DNA from 2 places in the Vibrio sp. SCP2 genome. Region 1 is predicted to be linked to the other one. Evidence: riboswitches for the same ligand, from Rfam matches in the RefSeq annotation. Region 1 holds a riboswitch; the other holds the start of a gene.
The links. A riboswitch is a leader RNA that binds a small molecule or an ion and turns the genes downstream of it on or off. The one in region 1 is predicted to bind cyclic di-GMP.

Region 1 (15,630 bases):
TGCTGCCGCTTTATGTTTAGGTGGTGGTGAATATGTTCTGACGGGTGAACCGCGCATGAAAGAGCGCCCAATTGGTCACCTAGTCAATGCGCTGCGTCAAGCAGGTGCTGAGGTTGAATACCTTGAAAACGAAGATTACCCACCACTCAAGATTTTAGGTACAGGCCTCAAAGGCGGTACTGTTGAAATCGACGGTTCTATCTCAAGTCAGTTTTTAACGGCGTTTCTAATGTCAGCGCCACTCGCGCAAGATGATGTGACGATTAAGATTATCGGTGAACTGGTTTCGAAACCATACATTGATATCACGCTGCATATCATGTCTCAGTTTGGTGTAGAAGTAGAAAACAATGACTACCAAGAGTTCGTGGTTCGTAAAGGCCAATCGTATGTTGCGCCAGGAGATTTCCTAGTTGAAGGCGATGCTTCTTCAGCGTCTTACTTCTTAGCGGCAGCAGCGATAAAAGGTGGCGAAATTAAAGTGACCGGCATTGGTAAAAAGAGTATCCAAGGTGATATTCAATTTGCTGATGCACTAGAGAAAATGGGTGCACAAATCGAATGGGGTGACGACTACGTTATCTCTCGCGTCGGTGAGCTTAAAGCGGTTGATATGGACTTTAACCACATCCCAGATGCAGCGATGACGATTGCCACTACCGCACTGTTTGCAGAAGGTACTACGGCGATTCGCAACGTATACAACTGGCGTGTTAAAGAGACAGATCGATTAGCAGCAATGGCGACCGAACTACGTAAAGTCGGTGCAGAAGTTGAAGAGGGTGAGGATTACATTATTGTCACGCCGCCAGCCAAACTTACCCACGCTGCAATTGACACTTATGACGATCACCGCATGGCAATGTGTTTTTCACTTGTTGCGTTAAGCGACACGCCTGTGACCATTAACGATCCTAAGTGTACCTCAAAGACGTTCCCTGACTACTTCGATAAGCTGGAAGGCTTGAGTTCGTAGAGGGCGCTGCGCTTCGAGATCGGGCTGCGCCCGCGGGAATCTAGAACGGGCTTCGCCCTACAGAACGCTTTGCTTCGAGAGGCGATCTCGGACGCGACAAATCGTCATTCCATAGAGCGACGAAGGAGTGAGTAGGGAATCTCTAAAGGATTCTGACTCATTTTCAGAGATCCCCAACTCGGTCGTACCTCCCTCTCGGGGATGACGGAGTAATGGCTTGAAATGAAAAGGGTTGACACATAGTGTCAACCCTTTGCTTTTTCTCGCTTCTCGCTACTGCGCCAACGTAAACTCTTTCGACAAATGGTGTGCTAGATACTTAAACATATTAAACACGGCTGTCGTTTTTGCTGTTGGTAAGCCGTTATCATCGAGAAAGTAGTTTCCTTTAAACACCAACACATCGTCTTTCTCTTCGACGCTTTCTGCGCGCATGCCTTCGAGATAATCTTCGTGGTCTTGGATGATTTGGTTGGCGATCATTAATAATTCGAACTGAGAGATGGCCTTTTTGTCACTCATGGAAGTACCTTTCTTAAATTTATCTTCTATATAAAAGAAGCGATGAGTGGAATTGTAGGCAGTTCGCACGTAATTTCAATTGCGTTAGATCAATCGTGCAAAATCTAACGCAGGCGTGAGTGGGTGGGTTTTGTGACTGGTGGCAAAAAACATCATCTTTCATTGGCGTCAAAGATATTGTGCCGTTTAGTATGTGGCGTTTTCTGACTCGGCAAGAAGCACGAAGTGTTCAGCATGCCACAATTAATTATCAGAAGTAGAAACATCGCTGAATTGTCGAGCAGTCAAGATAGAAATTTAAAAAAGATATTGATCTTCTTGTAATCTCGCTCAATAGTAAAAAAAGAAGCAAAGTATTAAGTATGTCGTGCGATATTGGTCGCACTCGATAAAGGACACTTGAGTCAATTATGGGTAAGTCACTGGTTATTGTGGAGTCGCCAGCCAAAGCGAAGACCATCAATAAGTATTTAGGTAAGGACTTCATTGTAAAGTCCAGTGTAGGTCACGTACGTGATCTACCGACTGCTGGCCAAAGCACTGGTCAGAAAGCTGCTGCGGTATCAACCAAGGGCTTAAGTGCTGAAGAAAAAGCACGAATCAAAAAAGAAAAAGATCGCAAGTCACTGATCAAGAAAATGGGTATCGACCCATACCATGGTTGGGAAGCGAACTATCAGGTTCTGCCAGGCAAAGAGAAAGTCGTGGCAGAGCTGCAAAAGCTTGCGAAAGACGCAGACAGCGTTTATCTCGCAACCGATTTGGATCGCGAGGGAGAGGCTATCGCTTGGCACCTTCGTGAGATCATCGGTGGCGATGAAGAGCGATACAAACGCGTTGTATTCAACGAGATTACCAAAAATGCTATCCAGCAGGCGTTCGAGAAACCGGGCGAGCTAAGTATGGATGGTGTTAACGCACAGCAAGCGCGCCGTTTTATGGACCGCGTGGTTGGCTTTATGGTGTCACCACTGCTATGGAAAAAAGTTGCACGTGGTCTATCTGCTGGTCGTGTACAGTCTGTAGCGGTGAAGTTGCTGGTAGAGCGTGAGCGTGAAATCAAAGCGTTTATTCCAGAAGAGTTCTGGGATATCCACGCAGATACTAAGACTCAAGATAAAACTGACTTCCGTTTGCAGGTGGCGCAGAAAGAAGGCGTTGCGTTTAAGCCCGTCAATGAAGCTGAAACTAAAGCGGCGATGGCTGTGCTTGAGAAAGCACGTTATGAAGTTTGTAAGCGCGAAGATCGCCCGACTTCAAGCAAACCTTCAGCACCTTACATTACCTCGACACTGCAGCAGGCAGCGAGTACTCGTTTAGGTTACGGCGTTAAGAAAACCATGATGTTGGCTCAGCGTCTCTATGAAGCGGGTTACATCACCTATATGCGTACCGACTCGACTAACTTGAGTTCTGAAGCGGTAGAAGCTGCCCGTGGTTTTATCGCGACTGAATTTGGCGACGCTTACCTGCCTAGCAAAGCAATTGTTTACGGTAGCAAAGAGGGCGCTCAAGAGGCTCACGAAGCGATCCGTCCATCTGATGTATCTGTGAAAGCAGACGACCTCAATGGTATGGAAGCCGATGCGCACAAACTGTACTCGTTGATTTGGAATCAGTTTGTGGCGTGTCAGATGACACCGGCAAAATACGACTCGACTACTGTGAGCGTGAAAGCGGCTGAGTACACGCTAAAAGCGAAAGGTCGTATCCTTAAGTTTGACGGTTGGACTCGTGTTCAACGTCCATTGGGTAAAAACGAAGACCAGATTCTACCTGCAGTGCAAGTGGGTGATGCGATTGAGCTTGTTACTCTTGATCCTAAGCAGCACTTCACAAAGCCGCCAGCGCGCTTTACAGAAGCTGCTTTAGTAAAAGAGCTTGAAAAACGTGGTATTGGTCGCCCTTCAACATATGCGTCAATCATTTCAACCATCCAAGATCGTGGTTATGTGAAAGTCGAACAGCGTCGTTTCTATGCTGAGAAGATGGGTGAAATTGTCACTGACCGTCTAGACGGTAGCTTCGATGAGTTAATGAACTACGAGTTCACATCTCGTATGGAAGAAAAGCTAGACCAAATTGCAGAAGGCGATGCTAACTGGAAAGGTGTGCTAGATGACTTCTTTAAAGATTTTACTGGTGATTTAGAGAAAGCGGAACAAGACGAAGAACTGGGCGGCATGAAGCCAAACCATATCGTCTACACCGATATAGAGTGTCCGACCTGTTCTCGTGAGATGGGCATCCGTACTGCTTCTACAGGTGTTTTCCTAGGTTGTTCAGGTTACGCATTGCCTCCTAAGGAGCGTTGTAAGACGACCATAAACCTAGGCGATGAAGATGGTGTTATCAACGTTCTTGAAGAGGATGTTGAGACGGCTGCACTGCGTGCGAAAAAGCGCTGTCCAATCTGTGAAACGGCGATGGATGCGTACTTAATCGATGACAAACGTAAACTTCATGTTTGTGGTAATAACCCGAACTGTGAAGGTTACATTGTTGAACATGGTGAGTACAAAGTTAAAGGTTACGATGGCCCAGTTGTCGAATGTGACAAGTGTGGCAGTGACATGGTGCTTAAGAACGGCCGTTTCGGTAAGTATATGGACTGTACGAGTGAAGAGTGTAAGAACACTCGTAAGATCCTGAAAAACGGCGAAGTTGCTCCGCCAAAAGAAGATCCTGTGCATTTGCCAGAGCTACCATGTGAAAACTCGGATGCTTACTTCGTTCTTCGTGATGGTGCTTCTGGTCTGTTCTTAGCAGCAAGCACATTCCCGAAATCGCGTGAAACTCGTGCACCTTTGGTTGAAGAACTTGTGCGCTTCAAGGACCGTATTTCACCTAAGTTCCACTATTTGACTGACGCCCCTCAGCAAGACCCTGATGGTTTGCCTATGGTGGTACGCTTTAGCCGTAAGTCGAAAGAGAACTACGTCCGCTCAGAGGTGGATGGCAAGCCTTCGGGTTACACGGCACTCTACGTGGATGGTAAATGGGAAATTACCGATAAGCGTAAAAAGCCAGCCAAGAAAAAGTAACTCCTTCACTTGGATAAAAAGCAGCCTTAACTAGGCTGCTTTTTTTATGAGCCGAATGATCATCGGTTTTCATTTTGATGAGAGGTATATAAAATTATTTACATATTGGCGGTGTGAATGTAAAGATTCTCAATTGCATTTTTGACAATATAGTAAGTAGCTTCTATTGATTTAGATGACCCACGGAAGGACATCATGAAACAGAGACTCAAGCTGCTGACTTTTTTAGCCTGTGTCAGTGCTATCTTTCTATTTGCTGCACATAGCATCTCCAAACAAGTTGTTGACGGTATCGTTAAGGAACTGCTGTGGAAATACGCACAGATCTCTGCACACCATGATGCTGAAACATTGCTCGCGCCAATTATTAAAGAAGTGAATCTCATCAGTGAGCTGGCGGAACACCCGAATGTGACCTCATGGGGAATGAACAGCAATGATGACGTATACCGCGCTGTCGCTGAGGAAACCCTGGACCGATACCGTTGGCAATTAAAATCAAAAAACTTCTTCATCGTGCTTGATGAAAATTTGGCCTATCACTACAACGATGTACAAAGCGTACGGGAGCAAACCTTTCTTCGCTATTATCTCGACCCTGCCTCAGTCCAAGACAATTGGTATTTTGAGCAGAGAGATAGCAGTGTAGACTTTAGCGTTAATATCGCTAGAGATGCGCATTTAAATCTAACGCGAGTTTGGATCAATCACAGTATTGTCGACGGTGGTCGCTTCCTCGGTGTTGTTGGAACGGGAATCGACACTAATCTGCTGTTTGAACGTTTCGATGAACATCACTCTCACGCATTAAAAACATTGTTTGTCGACGAAGGGCGAAGAGTCCAGTTTTCAGTCGATTCCCACAAATTTCATTACCCTCTAAGAGACAGTGAAAATACCAAGCCCACGTTGAGTGACTATGTTCCTAACTCTGATGAATACTCCGCGATAGAAACGCTAATGCAGCGTCAGAAGTCTGGTGAAGAAGCCGAAATTTTGATGGTTCAGCAAGAGTCAGGAAAAGCCGTAGTCGCGATTCATTATATTGAAGCTTTGGGGTGGTACGAGCTGACCTTTGTTAGTATTGACGCCATGGTTCCTAGTTGGGTTGCGACAAGCCTTTATTTACCATTGATGAGCTTGGTATTTCTGTGTGCTCTGCTGAGTTATTTTTATTTGGTTAAGCATTGGATTTTACCTGTAGAACGCGTGAGCAAACGACTTGGAAAGCTCACTAGGTTTAAGTCAGGGAATCAAAGCCTTGATGAGGCAGTTGATTTGATCGAGCATGAACTCACTGCTGCGAGAACAGGGTTGGAGGAGTTAGTAACTTCGCGTACAGAGCAAATCGATAAGCTTGCCATATTCGACTTTGTAACGGGGCTACACAATCGCAGAGGATTGGAGCGTGAACTGCGTTCAGAGCTTGCACGTTCTTCACGCGAACAGCATCAATTTGGCCTCATATGGATTGATGCTGGACTGTCGCCTCGAAATGATGAGGAGTTCGATAGTGAAAAGCATCAGAGTGCACTAAAAGCTATCGCGTCATGTTTGACTAAAGCGATTCGCGAATATGATGTAGCGGCAAGATGGGAGGAGGGGGAGTTTTTGCTCCTTGTCCGAACTGATAGTAACAAGATTTTGTTACAGATAGCTTGTCGTATCAAACAGTATATTGAGCAAGCTCAGGCTAGTGATTCAAACCATTACCTTTCCATCACTGAGCTTTCTGTGGGAGGGACGTTGATAAAGCCAAATGTCACCATGCAACAAGCTTTAGCGTTAGCTGACAGTTCCTTATACATTGCTAAATCAGAAGCCAAGGATGCAATCTATATCCATGAAGAATCGAATGCTGCTTAGCAGTTAGTTCTCAACTCTCTACTTATTGCTATGGTAAGTCATCGTACCTCTTTGCGAGCGAGGTCACATTAATGTAGATGTTATGTTATCGAGATGTGTCTTGGCTATGGGATTCTGTGAGCTATCGCAGGGGGCGAAAAAGTAATAAGTGTGAGCTCGATAGTACAGCATATTTTAAATTGTAATCTTGCCGAAATACGATAAGTTATAATAAACCTTTTGCACAAGGCACAATGGCGTTTAACTACCGTCACAAAAGGCGTTGGCAGAGTGACTCTTGCTGCATGGTATGCCAAATAGGAATGGCATACCTATAGAGAATATTGATAAGTCCGCCCCCTAAAATCGGGCTTATCACAACAATAAATAAAATGGAGAAATATAAATGGCTGGTGTTTTGGGAATGATCCTTGCTGGTGGAGAAGGGTCACGCCTTCGTCCTCTTACAGAATCTCGTAGTAAACCCTCGGTTCCTTTTGGCGGCAGTTACCGTCTTATAGACTTCGCTCTAAACAACTTTGTAAATGCCGATTTGATGCGCGTTTACGTTCTAACTCAATTTAAATCCCAATCGCTATTCCACCACCTGAAGAAAGGCTGGAACATCAGTGGTATTACTGACCGTTTTATTGACCCAATTCCAGCCCAAATGCGCACTGGTAAGCGTTGGTATGAAGGTACGGCGGATGCTATCTACCAAAACCTACGTTTCATGGAATTAGCCGAGCCAGAACAGGTCTGTATCTTCGGTTCAGACCATATCTACAAAATGGATATCAAACAGATGCTTGATTTCCACAAAGAGAAAGAAGCGTCATTAACCGTATCCGCTTTGCGTATGCCTTTGAATGAAGCTTCAGAATTTGGCGTTATTGAGGTCGATGCAGACGGACGTATGATTGGTTTTGAAGAAAAACCAGCGAATCCTAAATCGATTCCAGGAGATCCTGAACACGCGCTTGTCTCGATGGGCAACTATGTCTTTGAAGCTCAACCACTGTTTTCAGAACTGATTGAAGATGCCGACAACCCAGACTCTTCTCATGACTTCGGTAAAGACATTATTCCAAAGATGTTCCCACGTGGTGATGTGTTTGTTTACGACTTCAGCACTAACCGAATTACTGGTGAGAAAGAGGAAGTTTATTGGCGTGACGTCGGTACCATTGGAGCGTACTGGCAAGCACACATGGATCTGCTTGAGAAAGATGCGCCATTCTCGCTTTATAACCGTAAATGGCCTCTGCATACATTCTACCCACCTCTGCCACCTGCGACATTTACAGACTCCGTCAATGGCCGCGTACAGATCATTGATAGCTTGGTTTGTAATGGCAGCTATGTTCGTGGTTCACGTATTGAGAAGTCAGTATTAGGCTTCCGCAGTAATATTGCTTCTGCTTGTGATATCAGTGAGTGTATTCTACTTGGTGATGTTAAGGTCGGTGATGGTTGTGTACTACGCCGTGTAATCATCGATAAAGATGTCGATATTGCACCAGGCACCCAGATTGGTGTAAACCTATCGGAAGATAAAAAGCACTTCCACGTTTCGGAAGATGGCATCGTTGTTATTCCTAAAGGAGCAAGAGTTGGCTACTAAGAATTTATCTATTCTATTTGTAGCATCGGAAGTTGAAGGGTTAATCAAGAGCGGTGGCTTGGCAGATGTTGCCAAGGCACTGCCTGAAGCACTACTCGCACTACAGCAAGATGTTCGTATTACTTTACCTGCTTACCAAAAGTTGGCGGGTATTGATCAAGCCCAAGTGGTGCTTGAAACTCAGTTAGAGCATTGGCCTCATACTGAATATCGCGTTAAACAGCTAGAGATCGTTGGCGTGCCTGTGTATGCCATCGATTGTCCGAAGTATTTCGACAGGCCAGAGATGTATGCGGAAAACAATCAAGCGTATGCCGATAACGGTGAACGTTTTGCGTTTTTTAGTGCCGCTAGTCTAGATATGTTACCTAAGCTCGGATTCAAAGCAGATATTATCCATGCCAACGACTGGCATACTGGATTTGTCCCATACCTGCTTAAACACCGTTATCATTCACACGACTTTTTCACTCATACCAAGAGTGTATTGTCGGTACACAACGCGGTGTTTAAGGGGGTATTTAGTTACGATGAACTGCAGTCTCTGCCTGAGATGCATACGCGTTATGCGCCGGATGCGGCAGTCAGTGCGACGCACATTACTATGCTAAGAGCGGGGGTGATGAATGCGGATAAGATTAATGCTGTCAGTCCAACTTACGCTGAAGAGCTAAAAACAGAACTTGGTAGCCATGGCATGGCGGCAGAGTTTCAACAGCGCTCAGACGATTTAGTCGGCATACTTAACGGGTGCGACTACAGCGCTTGGAACCCTCAAAGTGATGCTTACTTACCTGTGAACTACAAGGCGACTCGCCAAAGTATGGTTAGGGGTAAAAAAGCGTGTAAGCGAGAGTTACAGCAAAGGGTGGGACTAGAAACTCAAGAGGTCGCAGTCTATGGCATGGTTTGTCGCCTGACACACCAAAAAGGTGTGCACTATCTATTGCCGATCTTAAGTGATTTTCTTAAGTATCAGGTTCAGGTGGTGATTGTCGGCACAGGTGACCCTGTTCTAGCGTCTCAGCTAAAAGAGATTGCAGCGCTGCATAGCGACAAGTTTGTTTTTGTTGAGGCGTATGACAATGAGTTAGCGCATTTGGTTGAAGCCGGATCGGACTTCTTTGTTATGCCATCTGAGTTTGAGCCTTGTGGTTTGAATCAAATCTACAGCATGGCTTACGGAACGCTACCTATCGTTCGCGGTGTTGGTGGTTTGCGCGACAGTGTCAATGACTATGATGCTGAGCCTGAAAATGCAACGGGATTTGTATTTGATGAACCAAAACCAAGTGCTTTGCTTAATGTGTTGCAGCGTTCTTTACTGCTACACGCGCAGCAACCTAACGAAGTCAAACGCGTTCAACTGTATGCAATGGAGCAGAATTTCTGTTGGAACAAATCGGCGGATCAATACCTATCCTTGTATGACAGTGCGTTGAGCAAAAATTAATATGAAACTGGGCGTCCTTAGGGCGCCTTTTTTGATGGTTACTTACACTTTTAATAAAAGAATAATTAAGAATTGAGGTAAATTGACGTAAATCCCCCTATGTTTATGGTACTCTCCGTAACCAATTTTATTGCTGAGTAAACCCTTTTCGATATGAGTGATACCTTGCTATTCCACAAAACCTTTACCCATCCTACAAGTGATGAATGGGTAGTCTTTGTGCATGGAGCAGGGGGAAGTTCCTCAATTTGGTTTAAGCAAATCAAAGCGTATAAACAGCACTTTAATCTATTGCTTATCGATCTTCGTGGTCACGGTAAGTCGAATCAATTGATCAAAGAGTTGATGGCAAACCGCTATACGTTTCAGGCGGTGACAATGGACATTCTTAAGGTGCTCGACCACTTAAAGATACGTTCGGCCCACTTTGTTGGTATGTCTCTCGGCACGATAATTGTTCGAAACCTAGCGGAACTTGCAACAGATAGAGTCAAGTCTATGGTGCTAGGTGGCGCTGTAACGCGATTTAACGTCCGTTCGCAGATATTGGTTAGGCTAGGTGGCATGTGCAAACACGTCATCCCTTACATGTGGTTATACAGCCTTTTTGCTTATATTGTGATGCCGCAGCGTACTCAGAGGGAATCAAGGCACTTATTTATCCGCGAAGCCAAGAAGCTTTGCCAGAAAGAGTTTAAGCGTTGGTTTATTCTCACTTCGGAAGTTAATCCACTGATGAAGTATTTTAAGGATAGAGAACTGCCTATCCCAACGCTCTATTTGATGGGGGAGAAAGACTATATGTTTATTCAGCCTGTCAAAGAGATGGTTGCTGCACATCGCAAGAGCAAGTTACTTGAGATTGCCGATTGCGGCCATGTATGTAACGTTGAGCGCCCAGAAGAGTTCAATCACCATTCGATTTCATTTATTCAGCAGCAAATTGAAGCGCCTAAAATCGGTTAAGGTGCTGCTTGTCCGCATTGCCAACATGCGCCAAATTGAGGCTCGTTCATTTCCCCACATTGGTTGCAACGCCAATTACTGCCAACATCCGCATTGTTAAACTGCTCGATAACCGTATTGGCGTGCTTGGCTTGATCTGGGTCGAGTAGCCAGACATAAGGTTCGCTGCTCTCGCCAAAAGGTATTTCACCTTGGAGCCCAAACACGCCTTCACCACGAACTTCACACTCAATCTGTTGAGACTTAAGAAGCTCACAAACAATGTGAGCTTCAGTAGGTGTCGATGCAGAATATATCCTCATTAAGCATTTCCATTTGATGTTGAAGGGGAGCTCTTAATTTTCGCCATGACCCATTTAGCAATCACCGGGAATAAGCCGAGAAGTGCAAAAGAGGCTAAAACGGTTGGAGAGACGATACCCGACAAGCTGTCAATTTGAGCCAGTTGTGTCCCGGCATTTAAGTAAACGGCTGTTCCAGGCAACATACCGAGTTGACTCACCAAATAGAATCGAGCCGTCGCGATAGGTGTTAAACCCATTAACAAGTTGATGAGGAAGAATGGGAACACTGGAATTAATCTCAGTGAGAACAGATAAAATGCGCCATCTTTTTCAACGCCTTGGTTGATGGCATTGAGCTTTTCACCAAATTTGCTTTGTACCCAATCACGCAACAAGTATCGGCTGCTCAAAAATGCGAGTGTTGCACCTATGGTGCTAGCGAAAGAAACTAGCAGTAAGCTCGTCCAGAAACCGAAAAGGGCAGCACCCAAAAGAGTCACGACCGCAGCGCCAGGAATAGAGAAAGCGGTGATGGCAACATAGGCGATAAAATAGCTAGCAGCTGCAATAGTAAAGTTGTCAGCGATAAATGCTGCAAGCTCTGCTTGTTGGGCTTTAGCGTTTTCTAGCGTGAGATACTGGCCAAAATTAACGCCAAGCAAAACAATCAAAGCGACGAAAACAATTCCTAGGATGATCTTTTTATTCATGTTGAGCAGCTCCATTTAATTTCATGGATATCAAATATTAGTGTTACTAGACAAGACAGGGAAAGCAAGCGACAAATTTCAAACTGCAGATAAAAAGCAATAAAAAAAGTCAGCACTAAGGCTGACTTCTTCTACATATATTGTATTGGATTAGCTGACTTGCGTTAACAGCTCCTGACGTCGGCTTTGTGGGATTACCGACCAGTGTGTGCCTTTAATTGCGCCTTCTAAAGCCCAGAGAAGTTCGATGTTGACATCGGCAGAGTGTGTGGACTGTATAGCCTTAAAAGCGTGTACGGCACCCACTTCTTCTAGGTTTTCAACCGTGTCTATACCTGCTTTCTTGAGCATACGCTCAGTCGCTAACCTTAAGTTCGGCAGATCCTTCAAACGGTTCGGCTTCGCTTGCGATTGGGTTTGCTTCTCTTGGTTTGCTGCTTTTAAAGCGACAGTCGCAATCTTTAACGTTTTACCTGCGTCTGCTGCCCAGTCATCACAAAGCGCAAAATACTTCGTCACTACGGGAAAGCCGCGTTTTTTGTATACGTAAGGTTCTAGCCCTTGAGATTTAAACTGTTTAGCGAGAGCCGCGTCCGCGCGTACGTGAAGCTTATCGTTGACGACAAGTGCGAACATAGTGTCATCAGCAAAAATGCCAAAGCCACCAAACATTGAGCGAGACTTGATATGTCCTAGCTGCTCAAATAAACGCATTGAGTCTTTTAGTATTGGTTTATCCATGCTGTGTTTTCTCGGTGTATAAGTATACGCCACCAATGCAGGTCCGAGAGATTAGCAAAATTATGCAGAGACATTGTCAGTAAGGTGTCATACGAGTGCAAGTAAAAGCGGTATGACAGTTTGCATATTCGCCATCGGCAACCCCGCTACCAGACAATAAATTGTTTAAGGCCGGAGGCTTTGCGTCCCATCCTTTCGGAATGGTTTGCCCTGTTCGTGGCATTAATCGAACACTTTAAGAATAAATAAATTCTGCGCAGAACATCACGTTTGTATAGGATAAATGTGACATTGGTTCAATAAATAGAGGAGAGATATACGCTTAGCCAATAGTACGGCTACTAGCTAAGCGTCTGACTTAAGGTTATTTATTTAGATTACGAACGGTATTACGCTCAACAATCTCTGGGTGCATCTCAAACACGCGTTTTTCGTGCTCTTTGTCTTTAATTCGCTCAAGAAGAATTTCAAAGGCATTCTTACCAACACGACGTTTGGGTTGGTGAACCGTTGTAAGTGGCGGAGAGAAGTACTCGGCCAGTTCAATATTATCGTAGCCGATTACTGAGATATCTTGAGGTATTTGAATGCCTTTCTGTTGTAGACGGCTCATTAAACCAAGTGCCATGGTGTCATTAAAACAGAACACGGCTGTTGGCTTTTTATCCATTGCAACAATTTTATCTGCCGCCAATACCGCTGTATCACATTCGAAGTTACCTTCAAGAATCCAATCTTCATTTACCGGTAGTTCCGCTTCGGCCATGGCACGCTTAAAGCCACTAATACGCTCAACACATGCTGCTTTTTCGAAGTGACCACTTAAACAAGCGATGTCAGTGTGACCACGTTCAATTAGGTATTTGGTTGCTAAGTAGCCGCCTTCTTCTGAGTTATCGATGATCTTATCTGCTTGAGAACTTTCTGGGCCCCAATCCATAACTACTTTTGGAATATCTTTGTGGCGATCAAGCATTTCGCTCAGCTCTTCGGTCAGGTCTGAACACATCACTAAGATGCCATCTACGCGCTTTTCAGCCAGCATGCGAATGTAGTCGCGTTGTTTTTCATAGATGCCGCCTGTATTACACAGAATCAAGGTGTAACCTTGGCGGTAACAGTAGCTTTCTACGCCGTCGATAACTTCTGAGAAAAATAGGTTCGTCGATTGCGTCACTAACATACCGATTGTACGAGTAGTGTTGCACTTAAGACTACGAGCAACTGCACTCGGTGCATAATTAAGCTCGGTTACCGCTTCCATCACTTTTTCTTGTGTCGCTTCGGCAACAAAGCGTGTTTTGTTAATCACGTGAGACACAGTGGTTGTTGAAACACCAGCAAGGCGAGCAACGTCTTTAATAGTGGCCATAAATTTTGTCCTGTCGATGACTGCCACGAGAATATATTCAGTTTAGAATAAGTTGGCAGAAAGTATCAGAAACACAAAAACCGCTCTTATTTAGCGGTTTGTATTTGAATAGTTCATTTTTATCGTTTGCGGTCACGATTTTAGACCGCAATCCGACTTAGGGCAAACACATTTCTTCGAACTGACCTGTGTCAGTTCACATTGTCAGACTCTATTCACCAATTAAGTATGTGCAATCTAACTCTAAGAATGCCACTGTGAGAGAAGCGATCGCCGAGTAAAAACCGAACTCATCGAGTGTTTGACACTTAGCTGAAAACTTAGGGGTCCAACTTAGAAGGTGCTGACGAATGAAGCCCTCTTGCTCGATCAGTGCTTCTTCAATATGACGCTCTTGCTCAAGCTCATTAGAGCGAATGATGAGGTTGCCGAGAAAATCCAGCTCAATGGCAATATGGTCAGCAGGTTCATTTAAGCCTTCATCGACAGCAACACCATGCTCTAGCATTAACGCTTCCATCTCTTTCGCTGGTTTGTCGTTAAGCAGGCCAGTCTCTCCAATGTACATTGAAGCGTAAGGTAGTGCAGAGTCGCGGTCAGACTTCAAAAATAGATCACAAAAATCAGCAGCAAGCTCTAGTTGTGCATCTTCGCGATCGATTAAGCGATTAAGTGCATCAATGACACGATCAATCGACGGTTTAAGAGCGGCATTCTCGCCAAGGCCAGTAAGGAAAGAGCGGATTTGAGCTGAATGGTACTGCTCAAGGTTCTCTTCAGTTAACTCTTTGGCGTAAAGGCTTGAAAGCCACCAATAGATTTCCGCACGTTTCTCGTTGAATGCTTTGATTTCTTGCATTAGGTATCACTCCCAAAATAACTACCTATTAGTGTAACTAATAAAAATGAATAGCGGTAATGGCTTACGTGACAATAAAAGATGAATTATGAGCATTTATTAACAAAGGCGGCGGTTTTGTCTTGAATCAATAAAAAATCATCTTTCTCGTTTTTAAAGTGATAAATACTAGAAATGTTACTATTTATGAATAGAATAAATGATAGAACTATTCCCAATGCAAATTAAGTGGTGCAGATGAGTTATCACGTACTAGTAGTAGAAGACGACGTAGTGACTCGCAGTAAGCTCGTTGGCTACTTTCAGAATGAAGGTTACCAAGTCAGCGAAGCAGAAAGCGGCGAGCAGATGCGAGACATGCTACAAAGCAACGCGATTGATTTGGTGATGTTGGATATTAATCTACCCGGTGAAGATGGATTAATGCTAACTCGCGAACTTCGCAGTCAATCAGACATTGGAATTATCCTGGTAACAGGACGCACGGACTGCATCGACAAAATCGTTGGTCTCGAAATGGGTGCCGATGACTATGTCACTAAACCTTTTGAATTACGCGAGCTATTGGTTCGAGTCAAGAATTTACTGTGGCGAATTTCCGCTGCACGTAACTCGTCGGGCTCTGACAGCGCAGCGAAGCAAGATGATAATGTTGTTCGCTTTGGTGAGTGGACGTTTGACGTTCAGCGCCGTGCACTGAGTCGTAACGGTGAGCCGGTTAAGCTGACTAAAGCAGAATATGAACTGCTTGTGGCTTTATCCTCTTATCCAAATCAGGTTCTCAGCCGCGAACGTATCTTAAACATGATCAGCCACCGTGTTGATGCGCCAAACGATCGCACCATCGATGTCTTGATTCGTCGCATGCGAGCAAAAATGGAATTCGATCCAAAGAATCCACAAATCTTTGTTACCGTTCATGGCGAAGGCTATATGTTTGCCGGTGACTAAGGTCAATAGACCCTAACACCAAGCTAACAGACATAAAAATACCGAGGCTTGCCTCGGTATTTTTCTATCTAGATTTCTTATTCTGATTGGTATCAAAAATCAAACTTTACTTTCAGCGGCTTGCAGCGCTTGCTCTTCATAATCTGACGCCCAATTCCTAAGCGTTTGCCAAATTTGACCTAAGGTTTCGTGCCAATAACGCTCGGTTTGCTCCAAGTACACCGCTTTAGGCGTGTATTTAGCCCATGCTTGCGTAACTTTATCATGCGCAAGGTAATTGGTC
Region 2 (15,630 bases), on a different contig from region 1:
TTATAAGGCGCTGACTCAAGAGATGGGCAACGTAGTACGTTCTGCACGGGTGATGTAATCAATGAAAAAGATCTTCGGTAAGTCATCAACTGCCTCTGGGCAGCAAAGCGGTGAGCATTGGATGTCAGTCTCCGATCTGATGGCTGGGTTAATGATGGTATTCATGTTTATTTCAATTTCCCTAATGCGGGATGCCATGTTGGAGCGCGATAAGATCAAAGAGGTTGCAGTAACTTATCAGGAAAAACAACAGGCTCTCTATCAGGCTTTGGTAGAGGAGTTCGACGAAGATCTCAGTGCGTGGGGGGCGGAAATTGATAATGAAACTCTGAGTTTTAACTTTACTGCACCAGAGGTTTTGTTCGCTAATGGTGAAGCTAGACTGACGGAAAAGTTTAAGTACATTTTAGACGATTTCTTTCCCCGCTATTTGGGCGTGCTAAATGGTTTCAAAGACAGTATCGAGTCTGTTCGCCTCGAAGGTCATACCTCAAGTATGTGGAACTTAAACTCTACAGACAGTGAAGCCTACTTTAACAATATGGCGCTGTCGCAAAACCGAACGCGAAGAGTGTTGCACTATGTGATGGCACAGAATACGACTCGTACAAATTATTATGACTGGGTTAAGGCTCATGTAGCAGCGGTTGGGTATTCGTCTTCTAAACTCGTATACAAAGAAAATGGCACAGAAGATCAGCAGCGTTCTCGACGAGTCTCATTTCGGGTTGTAACTAACGCAGAAACCCAGATTCGAACTATTCTGGAGCGCTAATGAAGATCAATGTAGATTTTTCGGCACTGTTTAGTGCGGTGATGAAGATGGGGGTAACAGACTTTCGCGAGTTTGAACCTACAACACTTTCTGATGAGCGTGAGCAAATTGATATTAAGCTCGGTGACGGAATTGAAGTTTCATCGGATGAAATTGATTTTGATAATGGCTTCCTCAGCTACGAAGGACGTCAGATCCTCCTTTATATCAAGGATCACGGTGGCCGTATTGGTAAAGCGCTATTGAATCCAGAAAAAAGTGGTAATAGGTACCACGTTGCAGACTGTCGTACGCTTAAATCCATGCGAAAGGAAGGGCGTTTTGAGCGCTATGTCGTGACCAATCGTACTGACGGACGTTTTCCTATTGCCGGAAAAGATTACCAGTCACAAGCGCTTATGGAAGGAGAGGCTGGGCTGAAAGTCTGTAAATGCTGTCTCAAGGAACTGAACTATAAAGGCTATGCCAGTGGGCTAAATCGAACGGAGATTTTTGCCTCGTTTAGCATGGCTGAGTTTTTTAAAACTTATAGTTCATTTTTTACTAATACCCCGTCAAGGCATGCTGTCTCTGCACTATCTGATTACACTCGGGATTGGGCTAGCGTATCGACTAACTACCGTTCATCTAAAAACTACACCTGTGAGCAATGTAATGTTGATCTAAACAGTGCACCATCGTTGCTTCATACACATCATATCAATGGTGTCAAAGATGACAATAGAGAACAGAACCTGAAAGCACTGTGTTTTGACTGCCATTCGAAGCAAATCTACCACGACCACCTTTGCCCAAAACACAATGAACGCAAACAAGTCAACGATCTTCGGCGAGCGCAGGGTATGCTGAGTGGTGTTCGAAATTGGGAGCAGGTACTTGAACTGGCAGACCCTGGTGTTTCCGGTGCGATACACCTTTGCCAAAAGCTGAGATGGCCGCTACCGGAAATACATTATCAATGTGAAGGCGGTACAGCACTAGAGCTTGCATGGCCAGGTAATAAATTTGCTATCGTGATTGATATGAACGATTGTGAACTCGTCAAAAACTTGGGGTGGAAAGCTTATACAGTGACTGAATTTTTAAATGCCAATAGAAGCTAGTTTATGTTGTAACTTATAATCGTTCGTATTGTTAAAGTGCGCGAATATTACGAGAGATAAAGAGTTATATTTGGTTACTAGTGCCTGAAACTCGCCTAACTAGCTAGATATTTGCACTTTTTCCTACTGAATAGTAACGATTGATGTCAAAGCTACTGATTCTATTGCGAGGTTGTCTATACTGAGGTCGTTACTCAATCATTTAAAGTGAGACGTCGCATATCATGACCACGCGTTTTCTAAAATTCACCGCGCTTCTTTCGACATTTTCTCTTTCATTTGGTGCATTTGCCGCACCTACCATTATTCCTGATCCTCCAACATTAGGTGCCAAGGGGTATATCTTGATTGATTACCACACTGGTGCTGTGTTGGTGGAAAAAAATGCGGACAAGAAGCTAAATCCTGCGAGCTTAACCAAGCTGATGACGGCTTACGTAGCCGGTCAAGAAGTGAAAAGCGGTAATATTTCTCTCGACGATCAAGTTCGTATTAGCCGTAAGGCTTGGGCGAAGAACTTCCCTGATTCTTCAAAAATGTTTATCGAAGTAGGGACAGATGTTCCACTTATCGATTTGTACCGTGGTTTGATTGTTCAATCCGGTAATGATGCCAGTGTGGCTATTGCTGAACATGTAGCGGGCAGTGAAGGCGCATTTGTTAGCCTAATGAATAGCTGGTCGCAAAAGCTTGGTCTTGATAACACCGGATACACCAATCCACATGGCTTAGATAGCGACGGCTTGTATTCAACACCGCATGATATCGCTCTGCTTAGCCAAGCCATCATTCGTGATTTGCCTGACATCTATTCGCTGTACAGTGAGACTTCCTACACTTACAACGGCATTACCCAGTACAACCGCAATGGCCTGCTTAGAGACAGAAGCCTAAACGTTGATGGCATGAAAACCGGTTATACAAGTGGAGCGGGCTACAGCTTGGCGACGTCGGCAACCAGTGGTGACATGCGTTTAATTTCGGTGGTGATGGGCTCCAGCAGTACTAAAAGCCGTGAGTCAGAAAGCAAACAATTACTGAGCTACGGTTTCAGGTTCTTTGATACTGTGTCTCCATCCAAAGTGACAGATACGTTAGCTGAAGCAAAAGTGTGGATGGGTAGTGAAGACCTCGTCCCTGTTGGCGTCGATAAACAAGTATTGATTACCCTACCAAAAGGCGATGCGAACAAGCTTAAAGCCGAGATTGAATACAATGGCGAGTTGGTGGCGCCAATCAGTCAGGGAGATGCTGTCGGGCAGGTGATCTACAGTATTGATGGTGAAGAGGTCGCAAGCGCAACATTGGTTGCTCAGCAAGATGTTGAAGAGGGCGGTCTGTTCAAGAAGTTGTTTGATTGGTTTAAACGCCTAATCTCAGGTTGGTTTTAACTATACCTAAAATAAACAAGAGGATGCACTGGGCATCCTCTTTTTGTATATAAACGACTTACAGCTTGTTCCAAGCTGATTGCCAGTGAGAACCAACTCCTGGTTCGTACTGCGTCGCCGATGGTGACCACTGTACACAGTAACCTGAGTATGGGAACTCTTTACACTGATAAACCGCACCATCACTGGCTAATACTTTAGTTCCCGCTGTGTAGCTTTCTAAGCCTTGTGGGAAGACAAAGTCGTAGTCACCAGGTGGTGGCGTTTGATCTTCTACTAGGTGGAAATCTAGCGTGTTTTGGTCAATCACCTTACCTTGGTCATCTTTAGTGACAACCACTAACATATGATGCCCTGGCTCAGACTTAGATAGAGTCATCGTCGTGTTTTCAACATCACCGTCTTTCAGCGCCTTCGAGTAAGAAGCTAATGGTTCGCGATGGTGGTTGTAGACAGTTAGCTCTGCCGTTAAGTCGCCTGTTGCGGTTAATGTCAGGTCAAGCTCTGTCGGTGAGTCGCCAATTACGTATTCTGACTGTAGCCCTACAACATCAAGGTCGTAATCCGGCTCTGGTGTTTCAAATTTATAGCCGATTTCAACGCTGTTTAGTCCTGACCCTGCCTTTAGGTAGACTGGGTTGGTTCCATAAACAGGGGTAAATTCGCCTTGGTCATTAAGCTGACCGGCACGAATTTGGCTTTGCTCTTGGTTAATCTTACTCGCAAGAGCATAAGACCAGTTGTTTGCTTTACCTTGTTCGCTGTTTTGAATCACGAGTTCTGTGCTGTAAGACGAGTTCTCGCCGCTGCTGTCAAACACTCGGGTATAAACCGTATCGCCAACACTGAGATCGAGCGTAGGGTTGATTTGACCGCCTTGACTCCAATCAGGAATCACTGGACCATCACCATCGAATTTCACGTCGATAACATTGTAGAATGAAGCTGCCGTATCGCCTACATCCCAAACAGCAAGGATCACTTGATAACCTTCTCGCTCAGGAACGTTACAAAGGTGGCTAACACGTTTTGGTGGCTGAACCATTCCCCCATCGACAACACAGAAAGGCGTGAGGTCAAATGAACTGCGCGCGAGGGGCTGATTAGGGTTCCAATCTGCTTTGGTGATGTAGTATTTCCAGTCTTTAGTTACGTGATTGGCAGTGAAAGTCCACTCAAAGTACTGAGAGCCCGATTTAATAGGTCGTTTAACCCATCGGTCAGCAGTTTGCTCATCCAGCGCCGCTGCTAGTGAAGTTTGAGCGCTGGCAATTTTACCGTCTTGTGGGCCTGTTTCAGGGAAACCATCTGGCCCTTCTACACTCTGCGGTTCATATTGAATAGCGCCACAGTTGGTGTTCTTTTCGTTTGTGTCACTGGTTGGGAACTTACAAAGTGCCGCACGGCCTTCAGCAACACCATTTTCGTACGCTGATACGTACCCATGGCCGAAGCTAGCACCGCTCACACTAAGTAGAGCTAACGCAATGAGTGATTTGTTTGGGAGTTTGTTCATCATTTGTCCTTATCTATGGATAACAAAAAAGATGACACTCCGGCACGCGAAACATCTAGCGAGACTCGCTAAATGGCAACCCCGCTATCATAGACATAACATGTCGACAGACCGGTGGCTTTGCGTCCTAACCTTTCGGATAGTTTGCCTGAAGTGCAGCCTATACTTGCCGCAATATATTGTTAGATTACAAAGTAATGAGTTTTGTATAAGCAGGCGAAATGTAGCTAACGCCCATCAGAAAAGCTAAGCCCAAAACTTAAATGTGGAATGATAATCTCGATCTGAATTTCTTGTCGCAAATTAACTTGCTAATTACATATTGACTAATTTATTAACCTATTGAAATTAAATAACTAAGCGGTGTTATTGATGTGTCTTGTGAATGATTTGGGTGTGGTTTATTTTGTCTCGTCCTGTCTGTAGCTGACGTTTATCAGACAAAGCTTTGACTTTCACTTACCAAGCTCTGACAACCTCAAGTACCAAAACAACGACAATCCACCCCAAAATGTTATACAAGGAATCACGATGGAATTTACCGACAAAGATAGAGAGGCGCTCTACCAGATCTGGATGTCGAAAAAATCGAAAATGCGACTCACTCAGATGGAATTTGCCAAAAAGCTTGGCATGAATCAGCTCAGCTTTTCTCGCGTTTTAAGAGGTGAAACACCACTTACTATGTCTTTCGTAAGCCATTTTTGTCGACTTCTTCATTTAGAGCCTAAAAATGTGGTTCCAAGCCTGAAAGAAACCAATGAACATGGTCCAAAGGTGGTGTACCTGCAAAGTCGCATGAGTGTCGATGGTGAAATTCAAAATGCTTACATTGAAGGCAATCAAGTGATCGTTGAGTACGCGCACACGGTACATCCTTCTTGATCCCAATATAACCAATTTGAATAGAATACAATTGGACATCTAAATATCATATGGTATAGCATTCTGATTTCAAATATAAACTAGGGTGCTTTACATGAAATCTTTCAAGGTCTTGCTTTTAATCGTGGTGAGCGTTTTCGTGGTTGGATGTGCTGGTGGACCTGTTCAACGCGCCACTAAATTTACCAGTTATGAAGACTTTCGAGCAGGGCCTGAAGGCGGTGTCGATTTAGTATGGGCCCGCATTGGTCTAAGAGACGCAAAACGATTAAGCGAAAAGCTGGATGAGTATGATTCGGTAGTGATTGACCAAGTGTTTGTCGTTACGGAAGAAAGCACCCTAGATAAAGAAGAAGTTCAAGAGCTGACGGATTACATGGTCGCTCGTCTGACTGAGAAAATCTCTCTCCATAAACAAGTTGTCTCAGAGCCGACAGGGAATACTCTGCGTTTGAGTATCGCATTGAGTAATGTTGAAACTCCGAATCCAGTACTGGCGGTTACGAGCAGCGTACTGCCGTTTGGTTTAGCCATCTCAACCATCTCCAAAGTCACCACTGGCGAGCATACCAATGTGGGTAGTGCGAGTGTTGAGTTGCTTGTTAGTGATGCGCAGGACGGTGCACCACTGTTTGCCGCCATTGACAGAGAGGCAGGAAACAAAGACTTTTCTACAATGATTGACTCGCTTGATGATGCGAAAGACGCGATTAACTATTGGGTAGAGCGATTAGGTGTTACTCTACAAGGCTGGGAACAGCCATAGAAAACCTGAGCAATGCTTGAAAAAGAAAATCTAATTAAACTTGCACGAATGCAAATGCCGTTTGGTAAGTACGCGGGTCGCGTGCTTATCGACTTACCAGAAGAGTACTTACTTTGGTTTGATAAAAAGGGCTTTCCGAATGGGGAGCTCGGCGATCTCCTCAAGTTATGCTTAGCGCTAAAGATCGAAGGATTAGATAGCGTGGTTAAGCCCTTAAAGCGCATGTAACCTTCCACAATCGCTCCCTATATTTAATTTAAAGACGTACTATGAATTTTGATATCGATGCACTGAGACATCACCAATTGGTCGAAGACGGTCAACTAGAACGGTGTTACATTCATCAACCTGCGCAAGGTAGTCAGCAAGACGACAGAGCCGTTTTGGTAGAACGCCAAGCGTTAGAAAAGATGGGATATAAGGTAGTACAGGTTCAGGCTAAAGGCAGAACAACAACGTTTGCCGAGGCGATGCAAAAGTTTGTGAAAAAGAGTGGTCATCGGGCTAGCTAATCAGCGAACGAAACTTACCTCAGTATCCTTAAACTCTCCCCAGATAACTCCTGTCCTATTGAAAAGAGTCAGACCGTAAAGCTGACTCTTTTACTTTTATTCCTTGCTCGGGCTATTCGTCGATTTCAACTTACAGAGCAACTGTTAGTCCATTCGGGTGATAAAGGTTTGCTCGTCATCCACAAAAGCCACATAGCCACCGTGATAGATAAACACCCGGCCGCGACCCTCAACGATGCAGGCAAGCTGTGGGTTTAGATCTTCTTCGATGTTCATGCTTTGAAACGTGCCAGTATCCGTAATGACGCCATGAATTGAAGGCAAATATCCATAAGTACGCTTGGCTTGATCAATCAGACTCAATTCACTGGTGATAGAGAAGCAAGAGGGGATCGCACCAGCGTCTTCGATAAATATAGGTTTCAGCTCTTCAAAAGCGGTAATCACTAGCCAGTCGATGCCGTTAACATGATGGATGAACATAGGTTTTCTCGGTAATTCTGATGCGCAGATTGTATCACTATCATAGGAGAACCCAATAGAGGGTTACGTTTAAGCGGCGTCACCCTGTGTCAACTCTCGTAATTTCAACTCTAAGAAAGCGCGGGTCGCCGTACTTGGCGACTTTTCTATGGCCAGTTTATAAAAAGTACAAGCTTCGGCTTTATGTCCTAGTTTTCTGAGAATATGCGCTCGTGCCGCGTACCAAGGTTGGTAATCTTTAAGGTCTTCTTTTATCTCGTCCAACCTTTTAAGTGCAAGTTCTGCACGCTCTGTTTCTGCAAACACTACTGCCCAGTTTAAGGCGACAACTGGAGTAGGTTCGAAGCGCCATAGTGATTGATAAAGCAAAGACATTTGAATCCAATCAGGGTTGGGTTTCATCATATGGCAGTCTGCAATAGCTGCCTTGATCTGAAAAGGGCCAGGTCGCCTTTTTTCGATAGCCTTGGAAAGGATGCATTGAGCTTCATCAATATCGTCTAGCAGCCATAATGTGCTGTCCTGTTCTTCAATAGGCACTATGGCGCCACTAACATCGATTCGTGCTGTGCTTCTTGCATCAGTAAGTAGCATTAATGCCAAGATACCCTCTACTTCTGGTTCATTGGGTCGTAGTGTCATCAAAAGTCTCGCTAAAAAGATGCCCTCTTGGCATAGGGAACGTGGGCTCTTGTCTTCTGTTACATAGCCAGTGGTGAATATCAAATAGATGGTTTTAAGCACAGTTTCCAATCTGTCATCCCATTTGTCTTCATCTGGGGTCGAGAACGGAATGCCTTTGGCTTTAAGTGACGCTTTTGCGCGATACAGTCGCTGCCCCATGGTTTTTTCGTTATCTAGGAAAGCGGCGGCGATTTCCTTGGTCGTTAAATTGCAAACTGTACGTAGGGTCAACGCGATACGTGACTTTTCTTCCAAGGCTGGATGACAGCAGGTAAAGATGAGCTTTAAACGTTCGTCCGGAATGGCTTCATGAACGTCATACTCTAAGTCTGAGGCAAAATGGTCAGCTAGATCCACCGTTTTACGTTGCTCTCGTTGCACCCGACGAATCTGGTCTATTCCCTTATTTAAGCCGACTCTCATTAGCCAAGCCTTAGGGTTATGAGGCGGCCCGGACCGAGTCCAGTGTTTCAAGGCCGATATTGTTGCTTCCTGTAGGGCATCCTCGGCCAATTGAAAATCATTAAGGCGAGAAATAAGCCCCGCCAAAAGCAGTCCTCTGTCTTTATGCAAGAGATCATGAATAATCTGACTGACAGCGATAGCTTTTGAAGAGGCGTTATTCATACGTTAATCTGCTTCACTATAATTCAGCAAAGGACGAACCTCGATGGTGCCGAACTTAGCCACAGGAATGATTGCTGCGCATTTCAATGCGGCGTCCAAGTCAGGCACGTCAACGATATAGTATCCCCCCAAGTTTTCACGTGTTTCTGCAAAGGGACCGTCCATGGTTTCTACCTTACCGGAGTGGATTCTCAATGAAGTTGCAGTTTCTACCCCCTCCAATCCTTCGCCACCAACAAGTACGCCATCTTTTTCGAACGTCTCTGAGGTAAGGGCAAAATCTTCCATCATCTTGTCAAATTCAGGAGTACCAAATGCTGGCTCTTTATCTGGTGCAGCATAAAGCAAAAGCATATATTTCATCTTAATTTTCCTTCTGGTTTGTTGTTTCCTACTCAAGGACGTTTTCGCTTCGCCATTTTCGACACGAACTTAAAATTATTTTAACTCTGTGAATGAATGTACATTAGAACGTAGACTAAATAGCTATCAATGGTGAGATTTGTGCTAGGTGTCGTTTAAGTGTTTGATTGACAGGGTAGGGAAGGGAATATTTATGAAGCGCTCAGATATCTTTTCAAGTGATGTTTAGCGTTAAAATTTGCAGGAATCGATCGCGTGGTTTAGTCACTGAAAAATGGTTGAGGATAAAAAGCCGACAGTAACGTCGGCTTATTTTGGTACAAATCTACTGGGTGGTGGCGGTTAAGAAGTTGGAAAAGCTTGCCCAAGATTTACGATCGGCATCTTCACGATACCTAGGGCTGCCAAAAACCGTAAAAGCGTGTGGGGCTCCGCTGTAGGTAATCATTTCGTGTTTTACGTTAGCCGTTTCTAGCTGTTCGGCTAACGAGGCGAATTGGGACATTGGAATCGCGCTATCAGCCGTGCCGTGAAGCACTAGAATAGGCGCAGTCGTTTGCGAGTAAGATTGCCCATCTGGCGTGCTAAGGCCGCCGTGGAAGGTAACAAACCCTTTGGCATTCATTCCTGCTCGTGCAGATTCCAGGACTGCGGCACCACCAAAGCAGTATCCCATCACGACGACATTCTCGGCGTTTCCTCCCAAAGAAGCCGCAAAATCGAGGCTACCTTGCATTAGTGCACGAAGCTTCTCTCGATCTTTATAGAGTTCTCCGGTGTGTTGTTTCTTATCTTTCACTTCCGTTGGGCGGACACCTTTGCCAAATAGGTCAGCAGCAAAAACGTTATAGCCCATCTCATTGAGCATTTGTGCTCTTTTCATTTCGTAATCGGTCAGCCCATCCCAATCGTGGATAAGCAGAACAAGAGGAGCGTTGTCGCTCACTTTAGCCCAGTAGCCCTCGTAGTCACTACCTTTTACATTGTAAATTTTGCTTTCACCTGCCTGAACGAGCGAGGATAATAAAAGAAGAATAAGCCCAATTGTTGATTTCATAGAACACCTCCGTTGTCGTAGAAGTGTAGTACGCAATTAGAAACTAAAGGGTACAAAAAAGCCTCCCGAAGGAGGCTTGGTCTGTAAGGAAAAGCGTTGAATTACATCGCAGCTTCAAAGATCGCTGAGATCTCTTCATGCGTTGCTTGTTTAGGGTTAGTAAAGCCACATGCGTCTTTGAGGGCATTGTCGGCTAGTACTGGAATGTCTTCAGATTTTGCGCCTAGCTCTTGGATACCTGCTGGAATACCCACATCTTTTGCAAGTGCCACAATGGCATCGATAGCCGCTTCAGCACCTTGCTCAGCGCTCAATCCTTCTACTTCAACGCCCATTGCTTTCGCTACGTCGCGTAGACGTTCAGGGCAAACCTGCGCGTTGTAGCGTTGAACGTGTGGAAGAAGAATTGCGTTACATACACCATGTGGTAGGTCGTAGAATCCGCCTAACTGGTGTGCCATTGCGTGAACATAACCTAGAGAAGCGTTGTTAAATGCCATACCTGCCATGAACTGGGCATAAGCCATCTGTTCGCGAGCTTCGATGTCGTCACCATTTTCTACGGCTTTACGTAGATGTGCTTGAATAAGCTCGATTGCTTTAATCGCTACCGCGTCAGTGATAGGTGTCGCTGCGATTGAAACATAGGCTTCAACAGCGTGAGTCAATGCGTCCATACCGGTTGCGGCTGTAAGTGAAGCAGGTTTAGCTAGCATCAGTTCAGGATCATTAACCGAAATCAGTGGCGTTGTGTGCTTATCAACAATAGCCATCTTAATGTGGCGCTCTTCGTCTGTGATGATACAGAAGCGGGTCATTTCAGATGCAGTACCCGCGGTAGTGTTGATTGCGATAAGTGGTAGCATTGGCTTCGCTGATTGGTCAACACCTTCGTAGTCACCGATTTTGCCGCCATTTGAAGCGACCAAAGCGATACCTTTAGCACAGTCGTGTGGAGAGCCACCGCCTAGAGAAATGACAAAGTCACACTCGTTGTCGGCAAGCAGTGACAAGCCATCATTTACGTTGCTGATTGTTGGGTTTGGTTGAGTGCCATCAAATACTACAGTCTCAACATCACGTTCAGACAACATGTCTTGTACTTGCTTAACCATACCAATTTGGCTAAGAATTTTGTCTGTAACGATAAGACCTTTTTTGAAGCCTTGAGATTGGATGCTATCAGCAGCATCTTTTAGGCAGCCTGCGCCCATTAGGTTTACTGTAGGGATGAAAAATGCACTTGTCATTGGATTGCTCCATATTCTTATAGATTTAAAAACTGTATTTAGACTCGCATAACTATCCGATCAAAAATCTTGATCTTAGACAATTAACTCACCCAAAAGGGGTAGATTTGGCTGCGAAATGTGAAGTCAATCTAGTTGCATATTTATCGTATATAAACTTGTTAAATATTAGTGGGTTAGCGCAATCGTTTTCTCAACAGTAATTGGGGTTAAATAAGATTCATATTGCTTCATGAAAACTAAAAAGCCCCTATCCACAGAACATGGATAGGGGCCATAACATAAGATAACTATGCGAGTTTTACTAAGCGCTCAACGAGCTTGTCGATACCACTTGCGGCTTGTGAAATATTCTCGGCCAGCATATAGGCAGGTGTTGATAGCACTAGATTTTGCTCATCTACGACAATATCGCTGACATCGCAATTGACGTGCTCACCACCCAAAGCGTTGAACGCGGCTGCAGTTGCTTCGTCGTTACCGATAGTACCTTTAACTCCTTGATCGTAAATCATAGGAATTATCGCCGGAGCAATACAGAGGTAACCTGCGGGCTTGTTGGCTTGAGCAAAGGCGCGACATGCTGAGGCAACGTGAGTGTTGATACTGCACTCAGCACCTCTCACGGCAAAATCAGTCAGGTTTTTTGCTGCACCGAACCCACCAGGTACCAGTAAAGCATCATATTCCTCGACATTAAGCTTCGCGACATCTTCAATATTGCCTCGTGCAATACGTGCCGCTTCGACAAGAACATTGCGTTGCTCATCCATTTCTTCTCCTGTCTTGTGATTAATGACATGGAGTTGATCAATATTAGGAGCAAAGCAATGCCATGAAGCACCTTGCTTTTCTACTGCGTGTAGAGCGAGTACGGATTCGTGAATTTCTGCACCATCGAATACACCCGAGCCACTGAGAATAACTGCAATCTTTTTCATTTTATGTTCCCTTATAAACGTGCGCTAATAGGGTAGTAAAAATTGCTTGTTAGTGACCTGATGAGCTTCTCATTCTTCCAGTTCAAGTTCAGGGGTTGGCTCAGATTCACGTTCTAATTCTGGGCTATCCTCATGATCTTCTTCAGAATAGTTTTTTACGACGAACGGGATAAGCATGACACTAGATGGGAAAAATCGTTTCATTTCGAATGTCTCCTAGAACAGCAGGTATATGGCTATTCTGAACGGATGACAGCCGTTAAAAATTGTCTTACATCATTAACTGGCTGAGAAACTTTACCAAAGTAAATTTATGAGCTTAGTGTCACATTTGGCTATCTAAGGTAATAACCCTTCATCCCAATAGGGTGTTTCTGTTCCCAATCGTTGGTTGATGAAATCAATAAAGGCTCTAACCTTGTGAGGCATGTGTTTCTTTTCGGGGAATACTGCATAGACGGCATGGCTCGGTAAAGCGTAGTCTGACAAAACGACTTGTAAGTTACCTGCCGCGATATCTTTCCCTGCAATAAAGGTAGGAAGGTTTGCAATGCCACTTCCTCCCAGAACCGCCCGACGTATCGCTTCACTATTGTTGACCACCAAGCGACCTTTAGGAATGACTTTGAACTCGTTTCCTGCAGAGTGAAGTGACCATTCAGAACCTCCGCGATAATAGCTGTACTGCAAGCAACTGTGCTTGGAGAGATCGCTAGGTTTACTCGGCAAGCCATGCAGAGATAAATAACTGGGTGCGGCGCAAAGGACGCTTCTACAGGGGGCTAGACGTTTTGCGACCAAGTTAGAAAGGGGTAAATCACCGATTCGGATCCCAACATCAAATCTCTCCGCGACAAGATCCACCATGCGATCTTCTAAGTTAAGGTCAATTTCGACATCTGGATAGAGAGCTAAAAAGTCAGAAATGAGTGGGGCAATGTGCAATACACCAAATGACATCGGCGCTGTTACTTTGAGTGTGCCTCTTGGGTTGCCTTGGAGCTCAGTGACCGCATCAATCCCTTGTTGTGCGAGCGAGAGAGATTGGACAACATAATCGTAATAGCGCTGGCCCGCTTCGGTTAGGCTAAGTTTGCGCGTGGTACGGTTAATGAGTCGAATACCTAGCTCATCTTCTAGTTGGGTAATTCGCTTGCTTACCGCCGATTTGGTGATATTAAGTTTGCTGGCTGCGGTAGAAAAACTGCCACTTTCAACCACTGAAACAAAGATGGGAATCGCAGAAAAAGCTTGCATTGGTTGAGCTCCAGTAAACAATAAGTTTCTTTGTTAGGGTATTATCATCTAAAAGAAAACAATTTACACTAGCGGCGAGAATTTGAGGAGATAATAATGAAGTACGATTGGATCTTATTTGATGCTGACGAAACCCTGTTTCATTTTGATGCCTTTAAAGGGATGCAGCTAATGTTCTCTCGTAAAGGAATTGACTTCACGCAAGGCGACTTTGAACACTATCAGAAGATCAATAAGCCGTTGTGGGTCGATTATCAAAATGGCGCAATTACTGCGCACGAGTTAAAGCATACGCGATTCAAAGAGTGGGCAGACAAGCTAGAAACGACGACGTCAGAGTTAAACTCTTCATTCCTTGAAGCCATGGCGGATATCTGCACGGTTCTACCTGGAGCGAAAGAGCTGATGGAAGCGATACATGGCAAAGCGAAAATGGGCATTATCACTAATGGTTTTACCGATCTTCAGGCGATCAGACTCGAAAAAACTGGGATGACCCAGTACTTCGAACATGTCATCATTTCTGAAGAAGTTGGGGTAGCGAAACCCGATAAAGCGATTTTCAGTCACGCACTAGAGAAAATGGGCATGCCTTGCAAAAGTAAGGTGTTGATGGTGGGTGATAACCAACACTCCGATATCTTGGGTGGTCTTAACTTTGGTATTGAAACATGTTGGCTGAATAGCAGCGGTATGGAACAAGATCATTCGATTTCGCCTCACTACACGGTAAGTTCATTACATCAGCTAAAAGATATTTTGATTGCTTAGCGAGTGATCCCAAAACGCTTAACGCCAGTACTTAGTACTAAAGTTTGTATTAAGGGATGTGAAGATGTCGGTATTGGGAAAAATAGTTGATCTAGATGAAGGCCATGGCTACGGCTTTATCAAGCAGGAAAACGAAGACGACAAAGTGTTCTTTCACGTGAGAGATATCGCGGTCTCCTCCATTGAACCTCATATCAATGAGCTGGTAGAGTTCGATGTTGAGTCGGACCTTAATGGCTGCCGTTTGGCTCTGAATATCTCTCCAACTTTAATGAAGTAACGTTATTTAAGCATCTGGAGCGTGTTGTCTAATGTAGTATTCGAGGCATTTTTCTGCTGAAGTCTCGAATACTTCATCAAGGATATTGAGCTTGTCTATGCGATCAATTCGAAAGTGACGATAGTCATCTCTTAGCTCACACCAAGCAACTAGCGTCCAAATCTTTCCCCAAAATATTTGCCCGAGTGGCTGCAATTTACGAACGGTTTTATTACCGCTCTGATCACTGTAATCAATTTCGATTTTTAACTTGGCGTCTGTAGCATGTCGGAGCATTTTACTGCGCGTCGCATCTTTTGTAGAAGTGTGAATTTCCGGCACGAATATCGGAAAGCTCTCAATCTGTTTCTTGAGCCGATCGGGAAGGACAGAGAGTATCTTGGTTGAGGCCGATTTTGATGCGGTGGCGAGTTCATCGTCAGACCAAGCTCGCACCATTCGCATACCGAGCTCAAGCGCGATCATTTCTTGATCGGTAAACATCAAAGGTGGCAAATGAGAATCAGCCTGTAGCAAATAGCCAACCCCGGCTTCTCCTTGTATCGGTACACCAGAATTGAGTAACGATTGGATATCTCGGTAGATGGTTCTTTCGCTCACTTCCATCTGCTCGGCAAGGTGAGAGGCCGTGACAGCATAACGCTTTGAGCGCATTAGGGTTAAAAGTTCAAACAGCCGTTCTGATTTACTCACTTGTCTTCCTAACATTAGAAGTGGTCAAACAATGGAAAATAGGGAGCCTTACTCGCTCCCCAAACTATTGACTCGTTGCTATTGGTATTTTGCCGCTAGGTCACTCATCATGATTGTCTGATGTTGCATGATGACAGACTCTGGGTCAATTAAAGCCATAAGCGGTTTACAGTCTTCACTCGCCATAAACTGCTCACCAGCCGCTTTTGCATTATCCATTGAGTCCCAGTAGACCACGTCCGTCCAAGTGCCTGAATCTTGGTCAAAGCTTAACGA

Region 2: it holds a riboswitch for cyclic di-GMP, as region 1 does, so the genes downstream of both, gbpA (N-acetylglucosamine-binding protein GbpA) here and AC5O63_RS13000 (TfoX/Sxy family DNA transformation protein) in region 1, are expected to answer to the same signal.

What each region holds. Positions count from the first base shown of each region.
Region 1 is NZ_JCAFVV010000003.1:407,247-422,876, reverse strand. It holds gene aroA (3-phosphoshikimate 1-carboxyvinyltransferase) at 1-976, shown strand, start outside; gene AC5O63_RS13040 (YciN family protein) at 1,250-1,498, opposite strand; gene topA (type I DNA topoisomerase) at 1,909-4,542, shown strand; gene AC5O63_RS13030 (GGDEF domain-containing protein) at 4,738-6,408, shown strand; gene glgC (glucose-1-phosphate adenylyltransferase) at 6,794-8,011, shown strand; gene glgA (glycogen synthase GlgA) at 8,001-9,464, shown strand; gene AC5O63_RS13015 (alpha/beta fold hydrolase) at 9,618-10,430, shown strand; gene AC5O63_RS13010 (putative signal transducing protein) at 10,427-10,732, opposite strand; gene AC5O63_RS13005 (TVP38/TMEM64 family protein) at 10,732-11,424, opposite strand; gene AC5O63_RS13000 (TfoX/Sxy family DNA transformation protein) at 11,575-12,165, opposite strand; cyclic di-GMP riboswitch class I at 12,299-12,385, opposite strand; gene purR (HTH-type transcriptional repressor PurR) at 12,530-13,537, opposite strand; gene torD (molecular chaperone TorD) at 13,749-14,396, opposite strand; gene torR (two-component system response regulator TorR) at 14,634-15,347, shown strand; gene elyC (envelope biogenesis factor ElyC) at 15,447-15,630, opposite strand, start outside.
Region 2 is NZ_JCAFVV010000001.1:1,459,010-1,474,639, forward strand. It holds gene AC5O63_RS06970 (hypothetical protein) at 1-58, shown strand, start outside; gene AC5O63_RS06975 (OmpA/MotB family protein) at 62-775, shown strand; gene AC5O63_RS06980 (HNH endonuclease) at 775-1,878, shown strand; gene AC5O63_RS06985 (serine hydrolase) at 2,103-3,269, shown strand; gene gbpA (N-acetylglucosamine-binding protein GbpA) at 3,328-4,785, opposite strand; cyclic di-GMP riboswitch class I at 4,857-4,944, opposite strand; gene AC5O63_RS06995 (helix-turn-helix domain-containing protein) at 5,317-5,670, shown strand; gene AC5O63_RS07000 (DUF3313 domain-containing protein) at 5,765-6,436, shown strand; gene AC5O63_RS07005 (DUF3820 family protein) at 6,449-6,664, shown strand; gene AC5O63_RS07010 (hypothetical protein) at 6,706-6,948, shown strand; gene AC5O63_RS07015 (cytosolic protein) at 7,093-7,431, opposite strand; gene AC5O63_RS07020 (RNA polymerase sigma factor) at 7,501-8,742, opposite strand; gene AC5O63_RS07025 (YciI family protein) at 8,746-9,105, opposite strand; gene AC5O63_RS07030 (dienelactone hydrolase family protein) at 9,431-10,162, opposite strand; gene yiaY (L-threonine dehydrogenase) at 10,264-11,412, opposite strand; gene elbB (isoprenoid biosynthesis glyoxalase ElbB) at 11,703-12,353, opposite strand; gene AC5O63_RS07045 (hypothetical protein) at 12,423-12,557, opposite strand; gene AC5O63_RS07050 (LysR family transcriptional regulator) at 12,693-13,610, opposite strand; gene yjjG (pyrimidine 5'-nucleotidase) at 13,707-14,381, shown strand; gene AC5O63_RS07060 (cold shock domain-containing protein) at 14,446-14,661, shown strand; gene AC5O63_RS07065 (helix-turn-helix transcriptional regulator) at 14,668-15,354, opposite strand; gene AC5O63_RS07070 (hypothetical protein) at 15,433-15,630, opposite strand, start outside.